Regions from separate parts of the Achromobacter sp. ESBL13 genome, predicted to be linked through region 1. Evidence: predicted binding sites of a transcription regulator. Region 1 holds the regulator's gene; the other holds the start of a gene.
The links. The regulator FliA, encoded in region 1, starts transcription of late flagellar genes. The targets are predictions, from matches to a motif close to CTAAAGTTTNNNNNNNNNNNGCCGNTA.

Region 1 (9,465 bases):
TGCTGATGCGCAGGGACAGCACGCCCAGCGCCGCCCCAATCACCAACATGAATGAGAAGAACGCCAGCACCCACAACAGGCTGCTGCGTATCGTCATGTTCGCGAAAAACTTGCGCATCTCAAGAACCACCCTTTGACTGCAATCGTTAAAGGAAAGCGCCACATCGGATTGAATATGGCGCCTCTACCCCGCGTTCCGGCCGGATTCCGATCAGGAAGCGACCTTCTCCACCAGCGCCATTTCATCGCTGGTCATCATCTTTTCGATGTCGACCAGGATCAGCATGCGTTCGTCCACCGTGCCCAGACCGGTCAGGTATTCGGTGGACAAGGTGGCGCCGAATTCCGGTGCCGGACGAATCTGGCCGGCGTTCAACATCAGCACGTCGGACACGCCGTCAACCACGATGCCGACCACGCGGCGATCCAGGTTGAGAATGATGACGACGGTCTGCTCGTTGTAGTCGACGCGACCCAGGTTGAACTTGATGCGCAGGTCCACGATCGGGACGATGATGCCGCGCAGGTTCGTCACGCCCTTGATGAACGTGGGAACGTTGGCGATACGGGTCACCGTGTCGGCGTCGTAGCCGCGGATTTCCTGCACCTTCAGGATGTCGATGCCGTACTCTTCGTCGCCCAGCGTGAAGACGAGGAATTCGCTGCCGACATCTTCGTTGCGCGCGGATTGCGCTTGCGGTTTGGCTGCCATGATTTTTTATTGCTCCATCAATTCAGAATGGCTTCGGGCTGCGACCAACGCTCACGGTTGGCGCGCGCAAGCGCAAATACGTCGACAATCAGGGCCACGCTGCCATCACCCAGGATGGTGGCGGCCGAGATGCCAGGCACCTTGCGGTAGTTGGATTCCAGGTTCTTGACCACCACCTGGTGCTGACCGATCAGGTGATCCACCAGCAGTGCAAAACGGCGGTCTTCGGCCTGCATGATGACCGCGATGGCCTGCGTGGGATCGGTCTGCGCCTGGGCAACCGAGAACACGCGGTGCATCTCGACCAGCGGCAGGTATTCGCCGCGCACATGCATGACGCGTTCGTTGCCCGCCACCGAGTAGATCTGGTCGTTGGTCGGTTGCAGCGATTCGGTAACGTGGTTCAGCGGCAGGATGAAGGTTTCTTCGCCCACCCGAACCGACATGCCGTCCAGAATGGCCAGCGTCAGCGGCAGCACGATGCGCGTGGTGGTGCCGTTGCCCGGCTCGCACGACAGCTGCACGTGGCCGCCCATGTCCTGGATGTTGCGGCGCACGACGTCCATGCCCACGCCGCGGCCCGAGATGTCCGTGACCTTTTCGGCCGTGGAGAAACCCGGCGCGAAGATCAGTTGCCAGATTTCATCGTCTGGCGAATTCTCGTTGACGGCCAGACCCTGTGCCATGGCTTTCTTCAAGATCTTTTCGCGGTTCAAGCCACCGCCGTCATCGCTGACTTCGATGACGATGTTGCCGCCGTTGTGTTGCGCGGACAGCACCAGCTGGCCAACCGGGTCCTTGCCGGCGGCGATACGCTTTTCGGGCGTTTCGATACCGTGGTCCAGGCTGTTGCGCACCAAGTGCGTCAGCGGGTCGATGATGCGTTCGATCAGGCTCTTGTCCAGCTCGGTCGCGCGGCCGTAGGTCTGCAATTCGATCTGCTTGCCCATCTTGCCGGCGATATCGCGCACCAGACGCGGGAAGCGGCTGAACACGTAGTCCATCGGCATCATGCGGATCGACATCACCGCTTCCTGCAAGTCGCGGGCGTTGCGTTCCAGCTGTTCCATGCCGTTGAGCAAGCGGTCGTGCAGCACCGGGTCCAGCGTGGACGCGGTCTGCGCCAGCATGGCTTGCGTGATGACCAGCTCGCCCACCAGGTTGATGACCTGGTCGACTTTTTCAACGCCCACCCGAATCGACGTGGATTCCTTGTCGGCATGCGCGGGCGCAGCCGGACGCGAGGCGCGGGCGGCGGCTTGCGTGATGGCGTCGGCCGCGGCGGCGGTGTCGGCGACCGACGGCACGGGCTCGGCGGCGACGGGCGCCGGGGCGGCTGCCGGTGCCGGGGCCGCTGCCACGGGTTCGGCCACGGGCGTGGCGGCCTGGGCGGCGGGCGCGGCTTCGCGGGTGATGGACAACTGGTCGCCGTCAACGATGAAGCAGCACACCGCTTCGATATCGTCCGGCGTGCACGTGCTGTCCATCCACACGGTCAAGGCGCCGTTGGCACGTTCGCTGGCGCGCACGTTGCCCAGGTTGCCCATTTCTTCGAGCAGCGACGCGGCGTCCTTGTCGGACACCTTGGTGATCCTGACCTTGAGCGGCAAGTCGCCGGCGTCAGCCGCCGGCGTCTGTACGGGTTCGGGCGCGGGGGCCGGCGCAGCGGCGACAGGCGCGGGCGCAGGGGCCACGACGGGCGCGGGGGCCGCCGGCGCGGCCACGGCCGCGGCGGGGTCCTTATGCTCCAGCGCCAGCTGCCTCAATACGGCGCAGATACGCTCAAACACGGCTTCATCGGGCTCTTCGGAGGCCCGGTAGGCATCCAGTTGGCTTTTGAGCACGTCTTTCGTTTCCAAGAAGATATCAATCATGTCCGTGCGCAGCGCCATTTCGCCGCGACGGATTGCGTCAAGAAGGTTTTCAAGCAGGTGGGTGGTGCCCGCCAGCTGCGTAAAACAGCCGAATGTCGCCGCGCCGCCCTTGATCGAATGCGCCGCGCGGAAGATGGCATTGAGCTGTTCAATGTCGGGAGACCCTACGTCGAGCTCCAGCAGCAGCTGCTCCATCTGCGCGAGCAGCTCATCCGCCTCGTCGAAAAAGGTCTCGTAAAACTGACTGAGGTCCAAACCAGAACTCATGACCCGTACGCCTTCATAAATGAACCTGCTTTACGCGCCGGCCTGCTCATCGAGCAGCTCGGTCGCCAATTCCACCAGCACATCGGGGTCGACCGGCTTGGACAGCCAGCCACAAACGCCCAGATCCCGAGCGGCCATCTTGCTACCCACATCGTCTTCGGTGGTCAGCACCAGCACCGGTACATCCAGGTACTGGTCCAGCTCACGCAGGCCTTGAATCAATTCAAGCCCGCCCTTGACGGGCATATTCCAGTCGCTGACCACGAGGTCCACCGGATGGCTCTTGGCCACCTCCAGCGCTTCCTGGCCGTTGCCGGCCGTCAACACTTTCCACCCCGCGCCCGTCAACGTCGCCTGGACGATCATCCGCATCGTCGCCGAGTCGTCCGCCACCAGAATCGTTGCCGCCATTGCTATCGAACCCCCTGAACCGGCGGCGCGTTCGCCGCTTCGCCTTGATTGGTTGCCGTCGTGGCCTGGGCGGCGGCTTGCACCGCCTCCACGGCCGTCCCCACCTCGCGAGCATCTTTGGCGCTTACGTCCGCGGCTGCGGCGTTCTCGTTTTCGATGCGCTTCTGGGTGTTCATATTGAGCACCACGAGGCTGATACGTCTATTAACGGCTGCATACGGATCATCTTTAACCAGACTCATGCTGGAAGACAGACCCTGGATGCGCATGACCTTGCTTTCGTTCATGCCGCCGGCCACCAATTCCTGGCGCGAGGCATTGGCGCGGTCCGCCGACAGTTCCCAGTTGCTATAGGCGCGCTCACCGCGCGCGTACTGCGAGGCGTCGGTGTGGCCCGAGATACTGACGCGGTTAGGCAGCTCGTTCAGCACCGGCCCCAGTTCGCGCAGAATGTCGCGCATGTACGGCTGCACTTCGGCGCGGCCTGTGGCGAACATCGGGCGGTTCTGGTTGTCGATGATCTGGATGCGCAGGCCCTCGGTCGTCAGGTCGATCAGCAGCTGCGGCCTGAAGCTTTTCAGGACGGGGCTGGTCTCGATGACGTTTTCAAGGCGGCGCTTCAGGTTTTCAAGGCGGTGCTGTTCGCGCCGTTCGGCGTCGCCCATGGGCTGGGATTCGACCCGGTTGCCCTGGCCTTTGCGCACATCGCCCTCGCTGCGCAAGGGGTCGCGGCCGCCGCCGGGCACGGCGCTGGTCTCGGCCGAGCTGCTGGGCCCGCCCGTGATCGCCACGCGCAGCGGCATGCGGAAGTATTCCGCGATGCCCTTGAGCTCTTCGCGCGGCACGATGCTGATCAGCCACATCACCAGGAAGAACGCCATCATCGCCGTGATGAAGTCGGCGTAGGCGATCTTCCAGCTGCCGCCATGGTGCCCGCCGCCCTTGACCTTCTTGCGGCGGATCACCACACGGTGGTTGTTTACGGTGCTCATCGCCCGCTCCGTCAGGCCTTGCCGGTCGACTTGGTTTGCCGGACGTGCTCTTCCAGCTCACCAAAGGTCGGACGCACGGACGAGAACAGCACCTTGCGGCCAAATTCCACCGCCAGTTGCGGCGGGTAGCCGTTCATGCTGGCCAGCAGCGTGGTCTTGATGCATTCCAGCACTTTCATGGCCTCGTCATTGCGGCGCTCGACCCGCGAGGCCAGCGGCCCCACGAAACCGTACGCCAGCAAGATGCCCAGGAACGTGCCGACCATGGCCTTGGAAATCAGGTCGCCCAGGATGGCGGGCGGCTGGTCCACTGCCGCCAGCGCCTTGATCACGCCCAGCACCGCGGCCACGATACCGAAGGCCGGCAGGCCGTCAGCCATCTGTTGCAGCGCGTGCGCGGGCACTTCGCGTTCATGGCGATAGGTCTCGATTTCCTCGTCCATGAGCGTTTCGATTTCAAACGAGCTCATGTTGCCGCTGATCATGATGCGCAGGTAGTCCGTAATGAACTCCATGAGCTTCGCGTCTTTGGCAATGCGCGGATATTCGCTGAAGATCGGGCTGGAAGCCGGGTCCTCAATATGCGATTCGATGGCCATCAGGCCTTCACGGCGCGCTTTATTCAACAACACGTACAGCAGAGCCATCAGCTCCATGTACACGTCCTTGCTGTAGCGCGAGCTTTTAAGCGCGTCAGGCAGCGCCTTCTTGACCAGCATCAGCGATTTTTTGCTGTTGCCGGCAAGGAAAGCCCCAAAGGCCGCACCAAAGATCAGTGTCAGCTCGAAGGGCTGGTAAAGCGCGCCCAAGTGGCCGCCCAGCGCTATGAAGCTGCCGACGACCGACACGATCACCACGAGAAAACCGATAACAATCAACACATCAGGCCCCTGCCAACGAAGTCTAAAACTGGCGTCAATGATCCCCTGTTCCCCCCGACCCAAAAAGGCGGGTTACGGGGAGTTTTCCAGGGCTTTTGATGTATTTGGACGCGCGCCTGGCGCGTCCGGGTCACGGACGGACAGCGCCGAGCGCGGGCACCGGACGGGTGCCGGCACGTGCTTTGGCGGCCGCGCGCGTCTTGCCGGCGCGAGGAGGCGGACGGCAGATCGCGCACACGAAATCCGAGTGCGGATCGTGGGCATGGGCGATGAAATGGCCACCGCATTGGCGGCAGGCGGACAGCTGGAGCATGCCGCTGTCGAAGAAACGCACAAGCATCCAGGCACGGGTGAAGCTCAACACCGGTTCCGAGCTTTCGGCCGTGTCCAGGCCGGCGTTTTCCAGGTAAAGGCGATAGGCGTCGATGATGGCGCGGATGCCTTTGCTGCTGGTGCGCGCGTTCAGGAACGAATAAACGTTGTAGAACAGCGACGAGTGAATATTCGGCAGCCAGGTCATGAACCAGTCCACCGAGAACGGCAGCATGCCCTTGGGTGGCGAGCAGCCGCGAATTTCGCGGTACAAGCGTGCCAGGCGGTCGTGGCTGAGGCTGGTTTCAGCCTCCAGGACCTGAAGCCGCGCTCCCAGGGTAATCATGGAGCTGGCAAGCAGGATGTCGTCCGCTTCCTGAGATACGCTTTTGGAGGCCATTACACGAGTCCGAGTGGGTGTTGGAGCGGCCGTCAGGCCAGTTCTTCTACAGGTTGCTTGGCCAGCAAGATTGTTGCGTGAGCTTGTTGCAGCGCGCCGCCCAGAACATCATGGGTCAGGGCCGACAGCAGGCTGTAGTCATCAAAGCGGAAACGGCACAGCAGCGAACTGGAGCTGGCCAGCTTGACCAGCTGCGCCGGCGACAGGCGCATCAGGATGTCAGCGACTTCGTTACTGAATCCCAAACGAAACATGGATGCTGCATAGTCATCACGCAACATACGTTGCGCAAGTAACAGGTATGACAGATTCACTTCGCGAATGTCTGCCAGCAAAGAATTTTCGACTTGTTGCACGCCCTACTCCCTATCCCAATCCCACCCACGGGGGCTCGATAACCAAAAGCACCGGTGTCTTAGTGACACCTGGTTGCTGCTGCATCCTGTTTTAATGCGAAATGTATCATTTGTTCGCAATTTAAGTAAAATTTACCACAGGTGATGTCATTTTCTATGACTTATATGACAAATCTTTGTTGATATTGCGCAACCTGTGAGTTTCGATACACATTGACATAGAAACTCGTGACGAATTTACGTCAATTTGGCAAATAAGCATTCAAAACGTTGCGTACTTCCGGGAATGAAATGTTGTGCAGTGCCGACAATGTCACCTTGCCGATCACTAAATCCTGGTCGCTTTAGCGCAGCCGCGCGTTTGTCGACAATGTCGCAAATTGACAACGTCTGACGATGCGTCACGATGGACACCGCCTGACATTCCCGCAATGCCCCACGCAGATGACAGCTTGGTCGAATATGCCCCGCTAGTGCGGAAGCTGGCCCTGCAATTGCTCGCACGGCTACCCGCTAGTGTGGAGCTCGACGACCTGATACAGGCCGGCATGATCGGCCTGCTTGACGCCGTAAGGCGCTATCAGGAAACGGCAGACGCCCAATTCGAGACCTACGCCACGACCCGTATTCGTGGCGCGATGCTGGACGAGCTTCGCGGCCAGGACTGGCTGCCCCGCAGCGTCCGCACCAAGGCGCGCAAGATCGAGCAAGCTATCCAGCAGCTCGAGCAGCGCCTGATGCGCGCGCCTTCCGAAGCCGAGATCGCCGCCCAGCTTGAAATGCCGATCGGCGAATACCAATCGCTGCTGCACGACGCCCAAGGCGTGCAGATCGTGCATTACGAAGACTTCACCACCGAACCCGACTCCGCCTCCGGCCAGTCCGACTGGACCGCCACGCTGAACCACGGCTCGGCCGGTGGGAATCCGCTGGATGCGCTACTGGCCGGTGATTTCCGTCAGGCGCTGGTGCAGGCGATTGATGCCTTGCCTGATCGGGAGAAGTTGTTGCTGTCGCTGTGTTACGAGCAGGGGCTGAATCTGAAAGAGATCGGCGCCATCATGAATGTGACCGAGGCACGGGTGTGTCAGCTGAGGTCGCAGGCGACGGCGCGGATACGGGCGAAGTTGAAAGATCTGGCCTGGCAGGAACTGCCGCTGGAAGGGCAGATCGCGCAGATTATTTGATGGGCTCCGTAACGCAGTCGGCACTCGCCCCTGCGCTGCGGAAACCCCTGCAATTCTGGCGCTATTCGGCGCATTTGCGGTAGCGGCGCGCTGCTAGGCTATCGCCATCATTCACCTTGTTACCCGCAGGCCAGGCCATCCGCCGGCACAGCCTCTTTTCGCCCTGGAACCCGTTATGAATCACTCCGATGACCTCGTGCAGGCGCTTTCCGACGCCTATGACGAAACGCCTTACGAATCCTATGCTTTTCCGCTTACGGCGCCCGGCCACCTGCGTGCCGTGGCGGCGTTGTACGGCCTGAATGCGCCGGCGGTAGAGAACGCGCGCGTCCTGGAGTTGGGGTGTGCAGCAGGCGGCAACCTCCTGCCGTTTGCCGCGGCGCATCCGAGTGCGCACGCCACGGGCGTCGACCTGTCGGCGCAACAGATCGAGTCGGGCCAGGCGGTTATCAAGGCCATGGGGTTGAAGAACATCGACCTGCGCGCCATGAGCATTACCGACATCAACAAGGATTTCGGTCAGTTCGACTACATCATCGTGCACGGCGTATTCAGCTGGGTACCGCCCGTTGTGCGCGAAGCCATCCTGCGCGTATGCCGTGAAAACCTGGCTCCCGATGGCATCGCCTACGTCAGCTACAACACCTACCCCGGCTGGAAAGCGTCCGACGTCGTGCGCGACGCGATGATCCTGAACAGCTTTGGTGCCGAAACGCCGCAGGATCGCCTGGTGCGCGCGAAGGACATGCTAAGCATGTTGGAAAACGGGCTGTCGAACACCAACCCGTTGCGCTCGGCGCTACAACATGCGTCGCGCCAATTGCGCAGGCACTCAGACTATTACCTGGTGCACGAGTATCTTGAGGCAGTGAATTCGCCCTGCTACTTCCTGGAATTTGCAGCGGCCGCACAACAAGCGGGCCTGGCTTATCTGACTGACGCCGAGCCGCAATCGTGCATGGCCAGCAATTTCGGCGACAACGTTGCCGTCATGCATAACGCGTTGGCAGCCGACGCCTCAAGGGAAATGCGCGAGCAGTATCTGGACTTCGCCGTAGGCCGCCAGTTCCGCAAGAGCCTGCTGATTCATGAGGAGCGCGCGCAGCAGATCCTGGAAACGCCCGAAGTCAACGTGTTTGAAAAAATGCACTTTGGCGCGCGTCTGACATCGTCCGCCGCTCCGGCCGGGGCTCCGTCCAAAGAACGTCACTATCGGACCGCGCGCGGCCGAGGCATCGCCAGCAGCGATCCCACCTTTGTCGCGGTCGCGGAAGCGCTGCGCCAGGCCTGGCCGCACGCACTTAGCTTTGCGGAACTGCTGGACGCGGCCCGCGCGAAAGCCAAGAAGTCGACCACGCCGGATGAGTTGACGATTGCGGTCCTGACCCACCTGGTCGTATTCCTTAATGCAAACGCGCTGGAATACCGCCATGAACCGCTGGGCTATGTTGCGGATGCCGCGAAACCGCAGTGGATTCCCGGGCTTGCAGCCTTGAGCCAGCTGGCCGAGCAAGACGCCCTGCCCTTGGGCACCTATAACCTGTGGCATCAGCACGTGCTGTTTCCGTCGGATGACATCGGCAAGTTCGTGGTTCGCCACATCGACGGCCAGACCTCGGTGGCGGACCTGCGCACCAAGCTGCGTGATGCATTGGCCAGCGGAGACGTTGCACATCCTTCCGGCAAGTCGCTCAAGCGCGTGCGCAATCTGGACTCCATCGCCCAAACGCTGGTGGCCGAGGCCATGAGCAAGCTGCGCGCGAATGGCCTGTTGATTTAAAGCCTGCCTTGTTACAAGTGACGTGGCCACGGTTGGCCCTTAATCATTGGCCCGTCACTCCCCCTGTTTAGCGAGTAACCGAGTTTCCCAAGAGCAAAAATTTACGGATATCGAAAAAATGCCCTAAAGAATGTTTGGGCCCTGTCGTTATCCTGGCAACGGAAGAGTTTCAGCAACATCGTCGATACCTTCTCGTTACGTTTGGGCGGCCTAGCTGCCCGGTTTGAAGAAGCCTTTCTCTCTTGGGAGCCTAAACATGGCTGCAGTTATCAACACCAACTACTTGTCGCTCG
Region 2 (9,465 bases), on a different contig from region 1:
GCTGCGGCGATGCTGCCGGACAGCCGGTCGCCGATCGGTCGGCCGGTGGCCTGCCCGATCATGTTTTTACGCGACAGGCCGATCAGCAATGGATAGCCACCGCTGCGCAAGCTGGACAGCCGACGCAGCAACTGGAAATTTTGGTCTGCCGTCTTGCCGAAACCGAAACCCGGGTCCAGCACGATACGGCGGGGATCAACCCAGGCGGCACGCAGCTTCTGCGCGCGCGAGCCCAGGAAAAGTCCGATTTCACCGATCAGGTCGGTGTATTCGGGGGGCGCGGCCTGCATGGTGCGAGGCTCGCCCTTCATGTGCATCACGCACAGCCCGCAGCGCGATTGCGCCACCGCCTCGATGGCGCCGGGCTGCCTGAAGCCATAGATGTCGTTGATCATGTCGGCGCCCGCATCCAGCGTGGCGCGCATGACTTCGGGCTTGAAGGTGTCGATGGACAGCGGCACACCGCAATCGCGTAGCGCCTCGATCACGGGCAACAGCCGATTCAGTTCGTCTGTAACCGACACCGGATCCGCACCCGGTCGCGTCGATTCACCGCCCAGATCAAGAATCTGCGCGCCCTCTTCGATCAACTGGCGCGCGTGCGCCACCGCGGAATCCGTATCGTCGTGCTGGCCACCGTCCGAAAATGAATCCGGCGTGACATTGACGATTCCCATGACAAGCGGGCGCTCGAGATCAAACTCGAAGCGCCCGCAAAGGAAGTTATTTGCCATAACTCAGGACAAAAAACCTCAGACTGCTGCAGCCGTGCTGCCGCCAGCCGCCAGCCCGGTGCTGGGCGGCGTGTCCGTCGAATCGGACGGACCTTGCGGCGTTTTCGGGGGACGCGGAGGACGGCCCTCGATGATGTCGTTGATCTGGTCGGCGTCGATGGTTTCCCATTCGAGCAGCGCGGTCGTCATGACTTCGACCTTGTCGCGATTGTCTTCGAGGATCTTGCGCGCGACTTGGTATTGCTCGTCGATGATGCGGCGGATCTCGGTGTCCACCTTTTGCATGGTGGCTTCGGACATGTGGGTCGTCTTCGTAACGCTGCGGCCCAGGAACACTTCGCCTTCGTTCTCGGCATAGACCATCGGGCCCAGCTCGTCCGTCATGCCGTAGCGGGTGACGATGTCGCGGGCGATGGCGGTGGCGCGTTCGAAGTCGTTCGAGGCGCCCGTCGTCATCTGGTCCATGAACAGCTCTTCGGCGATACGGCCACCAAACAGCACGGCGATGGTGGACAGCAAGCGGCCCTTGTCCATGCTGTAGCGGTCGGTTTCGGGCAACTGCATCGTCACGCCCAGCGCACGGCCGCGCGGAATGATGGTGACCTTGTGAACCGGGTCGGTCTTGGGCAGCAAGCGGGCAACGATCGCGTGGCCGGACTCGTGGTACGCGGTGTTCTTGCGTTCCTCTTCAGGCATGACGATCGAGCGACGTTCGGCGCCCATGATGATCTTGTCCTTGGCCTTTTCGAAGTCGGACATATCCACCGTGCGGCCATTACGGCGAGCGGCGAACAGCGCGGCTTCGTTCACCAGGTTGGCCAGGTCGGCGCCCGAGAAACCGGGGCAGCCGCGCGCCAGGATGGTCGCGTCGACGTTAGGCGACAGCGGAACCTTGCGCATGTGGACTTTCAGAATCTGCTCGCGGCCACGGATATCGGGCAGCGGCACCACGACTTGACGGTCGAAACGGCCCGGACGCAGCAGCGCCGGATCCAGCACGTCGGGGCGGTTGGTTGCGGCGATCACGATGACGCCCTGGCCGGATTCAAAGCCGTCCATTTCAACCAGCATCTGGTTCAGGGTCTGCTCGCGTTCGTCGTTGCCGCCACCCAGGCCGGCGCCACGCTGACGACCCACTGCATCGATTTCGTCGATGAAGATGATGCAAGGCGCGTGCTTCTTGGCGTTTTCGAACATGTCGCGAACACGGGCCGCGCCCACGCCGACGAACATTTCAACGAAGTCCGAACCCGAGATGCTGAAGAACGGCACCTTGGCTTCGCCGGCGATGGCCTTGGCCAGCAGCGTCTTGCCGGTACCCGGCGAGCCCACCATCAGCACGCCACGGGGAATGCGGCCGCCCAGCTTCTGGAACTTGCTGGGGTCGCGCAGGAAGTCGACCAATTCCTGGACGTCTTCCTTGGCTTCGTCGCAGCCGGCAACGTCGGCAAAGGTGATTTGATTGGTGTTTTCGTCGAGCATGCGGGCGCGCGATTTGCCGAAGCTGAATGCCCCGCCCTTACCGCCGCCCTGCATCTGTCGCATGAAGAAAACCCATACGCCGATCAACAGCAGCATGGGGAACCAGGACACGAAGATGCTCATCAGGAGCGATTGCTCTTCACGCGGCTTGCCAGACACCTGGACGCCGTACTTCAGCAGATCGGAGACCATCCAGAGGTCGCCGGGCGAAGTCAGCGTGTAGGCGCGGCCCGCGTCCGGGGTGACGTACAGCACGTCGCCCTGAACGTCGACCTTGCGGATACGTCCCGCCTTGGCGTCGTCCATGAACTGCGTGTAAGTCACGCCGTCCTGGGTCTGAGCGCGTCCGTCGAACTGTTTGAAGACGGTGAACAGCACCAGGGCTATCACCATCCAGACAGCGACTTTCGAAAATGAATTATTCAAGGTCGATCTCCTGCTTTCGATTCCGACCGGCAACCGCGCACCCGCATATGGCACAGTCACAAGTATGTCAATAGCCCATTCTACCCTGTTGGACCCGATTGCGTCCTGGGATCCCTGGGGTCCGTGTAGTTACGTCTGATTTGTCGTTATGGTGGTCGTTGTCTCGGCAAGCAGGTAAGTTCTTTGGGGTTCCGGGGCAGCATGCCCTGGCCCGGGTTACTTCAGATCGCGGGCAACCAGAAAGGTTTCCGAGGATTTATCCCGGGACGCCTTCGGCTTGCGCTCGACCACACGCTTGAAGTGCTGCTTGAAGGACTGCACGATCTGCGAAAAGCCGCTGCCGTGGAAGGCCTTGACGATCAGCGCCCCATTGGGCTTGAGATGAGCGCGGGAAAATTCCATCGCCAGCTCGCATACATGCTGAATGCGTGCGGAGTCGGCACTACCCACGCCTGACAAGTTGGGGGCCATGTCCGAGATTACAAGGTCTACGGCGCGAGATCCGACCATGTCTTCCAATTGTTTCAGAACGTCATCGTCGCGGAAGTCGCCCTGGATGAATTCCACCCCGGCCACCGGCTCCATGGGAAGCAGATCCAGCGCAATAATACGTCCGTCCACAACGCCGCCCGGCCCGGCCAGGCGCTCGCGCGCCACTTGGGACCAACTGCCCGGCGCCGAGCCCAGATCAATGACCAGGTCGCCCCGGCGCATCAGTTTTTCGGTATCCAGGATCTCGATCAGCTTGAAGGCGGCGCGGGCGCGATAGCCCTTCTGTTGCGCCAGCTTCACATAGGGATCGTTGATGTGCTGGTGAATCCAGTCTTTAGAGAATTTATTCTTGGCCATTACCGTACAATTCCACGCATGCCTATATTAGAACTTACCTCTCGTGAGCGCAGCGACCTTCGCTCCGCCGCTCACCCTCTGCGCCCCGTCGTCCTGATTGGCGACAATGGCCTGACCGAAGCCGTGCTCAAGGAAATCGACCTGGCACTGGCGTCTCATGGCCTCATCAAGGTACGCGCCGGCGGCGATGACCGCGAGGCCCGCGAGACCATGTTGTCGACGATCTGCGACACCCTGTCTTGCGCCCCGGTGCACCACCTGGGCAAGACCCTGATTCTGTTCCGTCCCCTGGCCGGCAACGTCAAGCCCGCCGCGCTGGCCGCGATGGAGCCCGTGGCTCCTGCCAAGCGCCGCGCTTCCGAACCCTACACGCCGAAGAAGCTGGCCGCCGAAGGCAAGAGCCTGGCCAAGCGTCCGCGCCGTAGCGAGTCCGAAGAGCCCAAGGCGGCCAAGGCGCGCTTCGTGCCGCAAGACCAGCTGAACAAGAACGGCAAGCCCATGCGCCCCAGCAACAAGCGGGCTACCGCCAGCGGCCACGGCATTCCCCGCCGCGCCGGCAGTGCGCTGAGCCTGCGGGCCGGAGCACGCAGCGGCACCAGCCGCAAGACGGCAAAAAGATAAGGCCGGGCACAAAAACGGGCGCTTTACGCGCCCGGTCCACCATAGCGATCCGCGCAGGTACCGCGGGCAGCCCGCCTAACGCAGGCTTCAAGCTATGGCGTTTTGACAGTGTACCGCCAAGGCGAACGCGTTAGATGTAACGCACGCCCAATACTTCGTATTCGCGAACGCCAGCCGGGGCCTTGACCTCGACCACATCGCCTTCGCTCTTGCCGATCAGCGCGCGCGCCACCGGGCTGGATACGGAAATCAGATTGGCCTTGATATCGGCTTCGACGTCACCGACGATCTGGTACGTCACGCGGTCACCCGAATCCAGGTCTTCGATATCCACGGTAGCGCCGAAAACGGCACGGCCTTCGGCATCCAGCGAAGTCGGATCGATCAGGTGGGCGTTGGAAAGCGTGCCTTCAAGTTCGGCAATCCGGCCTTCGATAAAGCCTTGGCGCTCGCGAGCAGCGTCATATTCGGCGTTTTCCGACAGATCGCCCTGCGCTCGCGCTTCGGCGATGGCGTTGATAACGGCAGGACGTTCCACGGTTTTCAGCCGCTGGAGCTCTTCTTGCAAGCGCTCGGCCCCGCGCACGGTCAAAGGAATGGCAGACATGTCGTTTCCCAAACAAAAAGTAGAAAAACGCCCCGACGGAGCGTTCTCGGTGAAGGTCGTTACCCTGGCGCGCACCTGCTGTCGGTGCAAGATTTGACACGAAGCTAGCGGCGCGGACGACCAAAACAAAACCCCGGCTCGGGTCGGAACCGGGGCAATCAAAGTCATATTGTGGGCAAACTCCACCGGAATTGCAAGCGACCCCGGAAAACGTGCTTTTGCACGCATTTCGGGGCTGTAACCCGCCAAAAACGGCTATTTTGTCAAAAATCCCTCCAGGCGACGCGACCTGCCCGGAGATCGCGCCCGCCTGCAACTGCCTAGACAATCGGCCCCGGCTTACGACGGCGCAGCAGCGCATACAGGATGATCGCGCCGAACGTGGCGGTACCGATTCCGCCCAGCATGAAGTCGCCGATCTTGATGGTGAAGTCGCCGGCGCCCAGCACCAAGGTGACGGCGGCCACGATCAGATTGCGGTTGTCGCTGAAATCCACTTGGTTGACGACCCAGATCCGCGCGCCTGCGATCGCGATCAGGCCGAACACCACCACCGACATGCCGCCCAACACGGGCCCGGGAATGGTCTGGATCAGTGCGCCGAACTTGGGCGAAAACCCCAGCACGACGGCGATCAGCGCGGCCACGACGAAAACCAGCGTGGAATAGATGCGGGTGACCGCCATGACGCCGATGTTCTCGGCATAGGTCGTGACGCCCGTGCCGCCCACCGCGCCCGACACCATGGTTGCCACCCCGTCGCCCACGAAGGCGCGGCCCAGATAGCGGTCCAGGTCCTGGCCCGTCATGGCGCTGACCGCCTTCACGTGGCCCAGGTTTTCGGCGACCAGGATAATCGCGACCGGCACGATCAGCCCCATGGCCTCGGCTTTGAAGACCGGGGCTGCAAAATGCGGCAGGCCGATCCACGCGGCGGCGGCCACGCCCGAAAAGTCGATCGGCTTGCCCAGCCCCATGCCGTTGGCCAGCGCGGCGTACACCACGCACGCCAGGATCAGGCCAACCAGGATCAACAGGCGCTGCACCATGCCCTTGGTGTAGACGGCGATGCCGCCGACGCAAACAATGGTCACCAGCGCCATGAACGTGTCAAAACCCGACGCGCCCATGGCGCCCTTAGCCGCGATGGGCGCCAGGTTCAAGCCGATTACCGCCACCACCGCGCCCGTGACAACAGGCGGCATCAAGGCGTCGATCCAGTTGGCGCCGCTGCCCGAGCGTGCATTGACGATCCACACGACCACCCCGATCAGCGTATACGCCAGGCCACACGCGATGATCGCGCCCAGCGCGACGCCGATGTTGGCGTTGGCGCCCCCGCCCGCATAGCCGGTGACCGCGATTACGCCCCCGATGAAAGCGAAGCTGGACCCCAGATAGCTGGGCACCCGGCCGCCGACGAACAGGAAGAAGATCAGCGTGCCGATGCCGGACATCAGGATCGCGACGTTGGGATCAAAGCCCATCAGCAACGGCGCCAGCACCGTCGAGCCGAACATGGCCACAACGTGCTGCGCGCCCATGGCGACGTTTTTGGGCCAGGACAGCCGTTCATCGGGCGCAATGATGACGCCGGGTTCGGCGTCGTCCGCCAGGCGCCAACGCGGGAAATAGGAATTGGACATGGATATCCCAAATAAGGTGTCGGGGTAAGCGGGCGCCAGTGTAAAGGGGGCCGCGAAAAGGCGGCAATGTTTAAGTTGGACCCCAACATGCCGTTCATCAGATGAACGCCCCGCAATCCCCACCAAGTACCTGGAGACATCATGGCTATCAATTCCATCGGCGGCACATCCCGGACCGGCAGTATGGCCGACCTGTGGGCCCAGAAGATTCAAGCCAACAAGGAAGCGACGGATCCCGCAGGCGGGGAGGCGACAACGGTCAGCCCCGACGGCACGATCCGCGTCAACAAGGCTGGGGCGCTGCGTGTAGGGGGCACCAAGGCCTCGGAAGACGCCGGTAACGATGACGAATTCACGCGTCAGATCAAAGAACTGCAAAAGCAGCTCAAGCGCATCATGGATCAGATCGCCAAGGTGCAGGCCAGCGGCATGTCGGACGAGATGAAGGCACAGCAGCTTCAAGCGCTGAACGGCCAGGCCATGCAGATCCAAGGGCAGATCCAGAAGGTGCTGGTCCTGCAGGCCAAGGCGGCCATGGCCAGAGCCGAAGCGGGCTCAGCGGGCGCCGCCGTGTCCACCACGGCTTAACCGCAGCGCGTCACCAGCGGGGGCGCCACCATCACGGCCCCGCGCTGATGAGCCGCATCAAAATTTCTGATTGGACGCGTTGCAGACCAGACATTACTGTCTCCAGACAAATTAAAACTACGGAGACAAACCATGCATGCAATGCGCACCGCCCTTGCAGGCGCCCTGCTGGCCGTCTGCTCGGCACCCGCCCTGGCCGGCACCGTCACGGTGATCACGTCGTTCCCGAAGGACCTGACGCAGGCTTACAAGAGCGCGTTTGAAAAGGCCAACCCCGGCATCACGCTGGAAATCCTGAATAAGAACACCGTGTCGGGCATTGCCTATGTGCGTGAAACGCCCGCCGGCCAACGCCCCGAAGTGTTCTGGGCCAGCGCGCCCGACGCCTTCGAAGTGCTGGGCCGCGACAAGCTGCTGGCCAAGTCGTCCGACGTGGCAAACAAAGACGTGCCGGACAAGATCGGCAACTACCCTATCAACGATCCGTCCGGCATGTACCTGGGCCAGGCCCTGGCCGGCTACGGCATTGTCTACAACACGCGTTATATCGCGGCGCACAAGATTCCCGCGCCGGTGGAATGGAAGGATCTGCTGTCGCCCAAGTGGTTTGGCCACGTGGGCATCACGTCGCCGTCGCGCTCGGGCACCATGCATTTGACCGTGGAGACCATTCTGCAAGGCGAAGGCTGGGATGACGGCTGGAACACCTTGCTGCGCATGTCCGGCAACAGCAGCGCGGTGACAGAACGGTCATTCGGCGTGCCAGACGGCGTGAACAACGGCCAGTTCGGCGCCGGCCCGGTCATCGACTTCTTTGGCCTGTCCAGCAAGTATTCCAAGTTCCCCGTGGAATTCGTCTATCCGTCCGAGACCGCGATTGTGCCCGCGAACATCGCCTTGATCGAGGGCGCGAAGAACACCGAGGAAGGCAAGAAATTCATCGCCTTCACGTTAAGCCAGGCCGGCCAGGAGCTGCTGTTGGAACCGAAGATTTCGCGTCTTCCGGTGCTGCCTTACTCCGCGCTTGCCGGCAAGATCCCACCCGGCTATCCGGACCCGGCCGACATCGCCAAGCGCAGCAAGGTGCAATTCAACGCCGACCTGTCCCAGACGCGTTATTACGTCGTGCAATCGCTGTATGACCAAACCGTCACTTTCCGCCTGAAGGAATTGCAGGCGGCCACCAAGGCCATCTACGACGCCGAAGCCAAACTGGGCGACAAGGCCAAGACCGGCAAGGCGGCCGAGCTGCTGGCACAAGCGCGCAAGCTTGCCTGGGCGCCGCTGGTCGATGGCAAGAAGGCCGCCGACCCAGCCTTCCTGGCCATCTTCGCGGGCAACAAGAAAGACGCCACGGTCAACCAGCAGATCACCCAGCTGGAAGGCGAGTGGAACGGCAAGTCCAAGGCCAACTACGAAGAAGCCGTGAAGCTGGCCAGGCAGGCGGGCGCGCTGTAAGCCGCCTCTAGCGAACAGCAACTGGCGAACCGCCTTAGCGAACCGCACCGGGCACGCGTCCGGTGCGCCGTCCCCTGGCAACGATTTCGGGAATCTCGATGAATTCTTCGGGCCACTCACGCCTGCCCGCCGGCCCCGTTTTGACGGCGCTGCTGGTATTCGGCTTTCTGCTGCTTTTTCTTGCCGTGCCCGTGGGCACGGTCTTCTACAGCGCCTTCGTGAACGCCGACGGCAGTTTCACGATGGGCCACTTTGGTGCCTTCTTCAATCAGCCCCTGATGCAGGAAGCGTTCTTCAACAGCCTGTACGTGGCGGGCTGGTCGGCGCTGCTGGCCTCCCTGATCGCGGTGCCGCTGGCGTACTTCACGGTGCGCTTTGATTTTCGCGGTGCGCTGATCATCCAGACGCTGGGCGTGCTGCCGCTCATCATGCCGCCGTTTGTGGGCGCCGTGGCGATGCAGCTGATCTTCGGACGGTCGGGCAGCGTCAACCTGCTGCTGAACGATTGGTTCGGGTTCACGATCCCGTTCATGGAAGGCTTGAACGGCGTCATCTTCGTTGAAGCGCTGCACTACTTTCCGTTCATCCTGATGAACCTGGTGGTGGCGTTGCGCAACATCGACGGCGCCATGGAAGAAGCCGCGTTCAACCTGGGCTCGCGCGGGTTTCGCCTGTTCCGCCGCGTGATTTTCCCGCTGGCCCTGCCCGGTTACGTGGCCGGCGCGTCGCTGGTGTTCGTCAAGGTGTTCGACGACCTGGGCACGCCGCTGGTGCTGGGCACGACGAACATGCTGGCGCCACAAGCCTACCTGCGCATCACGCAGGTGGGGCTGGAAGATCCGCTGGGCTATGTGATCAGCGTCATCATGATCGCGTTTTCGATCCTGGCGTTGTGGTTGTCGGCGCGCGTGCTCAAGGGGCGCGATTATTCCACCCTGCAAAAGGGCGGCAACTCCATTCAGAAGCGCAAGCTGGGGCCGATGGAAAGCGTGTTGGCCTATGGCTGGATCATCCTGGTGTTGCTGCTGGTGCTGTCGCCGCACATGGGCGTGCT

Region 2: V6F88_RS26170 (FlxA-like family protein) is a predicted target of FliA. The motif match lies at 6,435-6,461, and genes of this name have one in related genera.

What each region holds. Positions count from the first base shown of each region.
Region 1 is NZ_JAZEVT010000001.1:314,325-323,789, reverse strand. Features, by position in the region: gene V6F88_RS01490 (methyl-accepting chemotaxis protein) at 1-118, opposite strand, end outside; gene cheW (chemotaxis protein CheW) at 212-712, opposite strand; gene cheA (chemotaxis protein CheA) at 730-2,853, opposite strand; gene V6F88_RS01475 (response regulator) at 2,884-3,264, opposite strand; gene motB (flagellar motor protein MotB) at 3,267-4,256, opposite strand; gene motA (flagellar motor stator protein MotA) at 4,268-5,137, opposite strand; gene flhC (flagellar transcriptional regulator FlhC) at 5,268-5,849, opposite strand; gene flhD (flagellar transcriptional regulator FlhD) at 5,882-6,205, opposite strand; gene V6F88_RS01450 (RNA polymerase sigma factor FliA) at 6,637-7,392, shown strand; gene V6F88_RS01445 (methyltransferase regulatory domain-containing protein) at 7,568-9,172, shown strand; gene V6F88_RS01440 (flagellin N-terminal helical domain-containing protein) at 9,429-9,465, shown strand, end outside.
Region 2 is NZ_JAZEVT010000008.1:178,225-187,689, reverse strand. Features, by position in the region: gene folP (dihydropteroate synthase) at 1-734, opposite strand, end outside; gene ftsH (ATP-dependent zinc metalloprotease FtsH) at 753-2,642, opposite strand; gene V6F88_RS26190 (RlmE family RNA methyltransferase) at 2,859-3,491, opposite strand; gene V6F88_RS26185 (YhbY family RNA-binding protein) at 3,510-4,112, shown strand; gene greA (transcription elongation factor GreA) at 4,243-4,719, opposite strand; gene V6F88_RS26175 (solute carrier family 23 protein) at 5,040-6,365, opposite strand; gene V6F88_RS26170 (FlxA-like family protein) at 6,507-6,953, shown strand; gene V6F88_RS26165 (ABC transporter substrate-binding protein) at 7,086-8,411, shown strand; gene V6F88_RS26160 (ABC transporter permease) at 8,510-9,465, shown strand, end outside.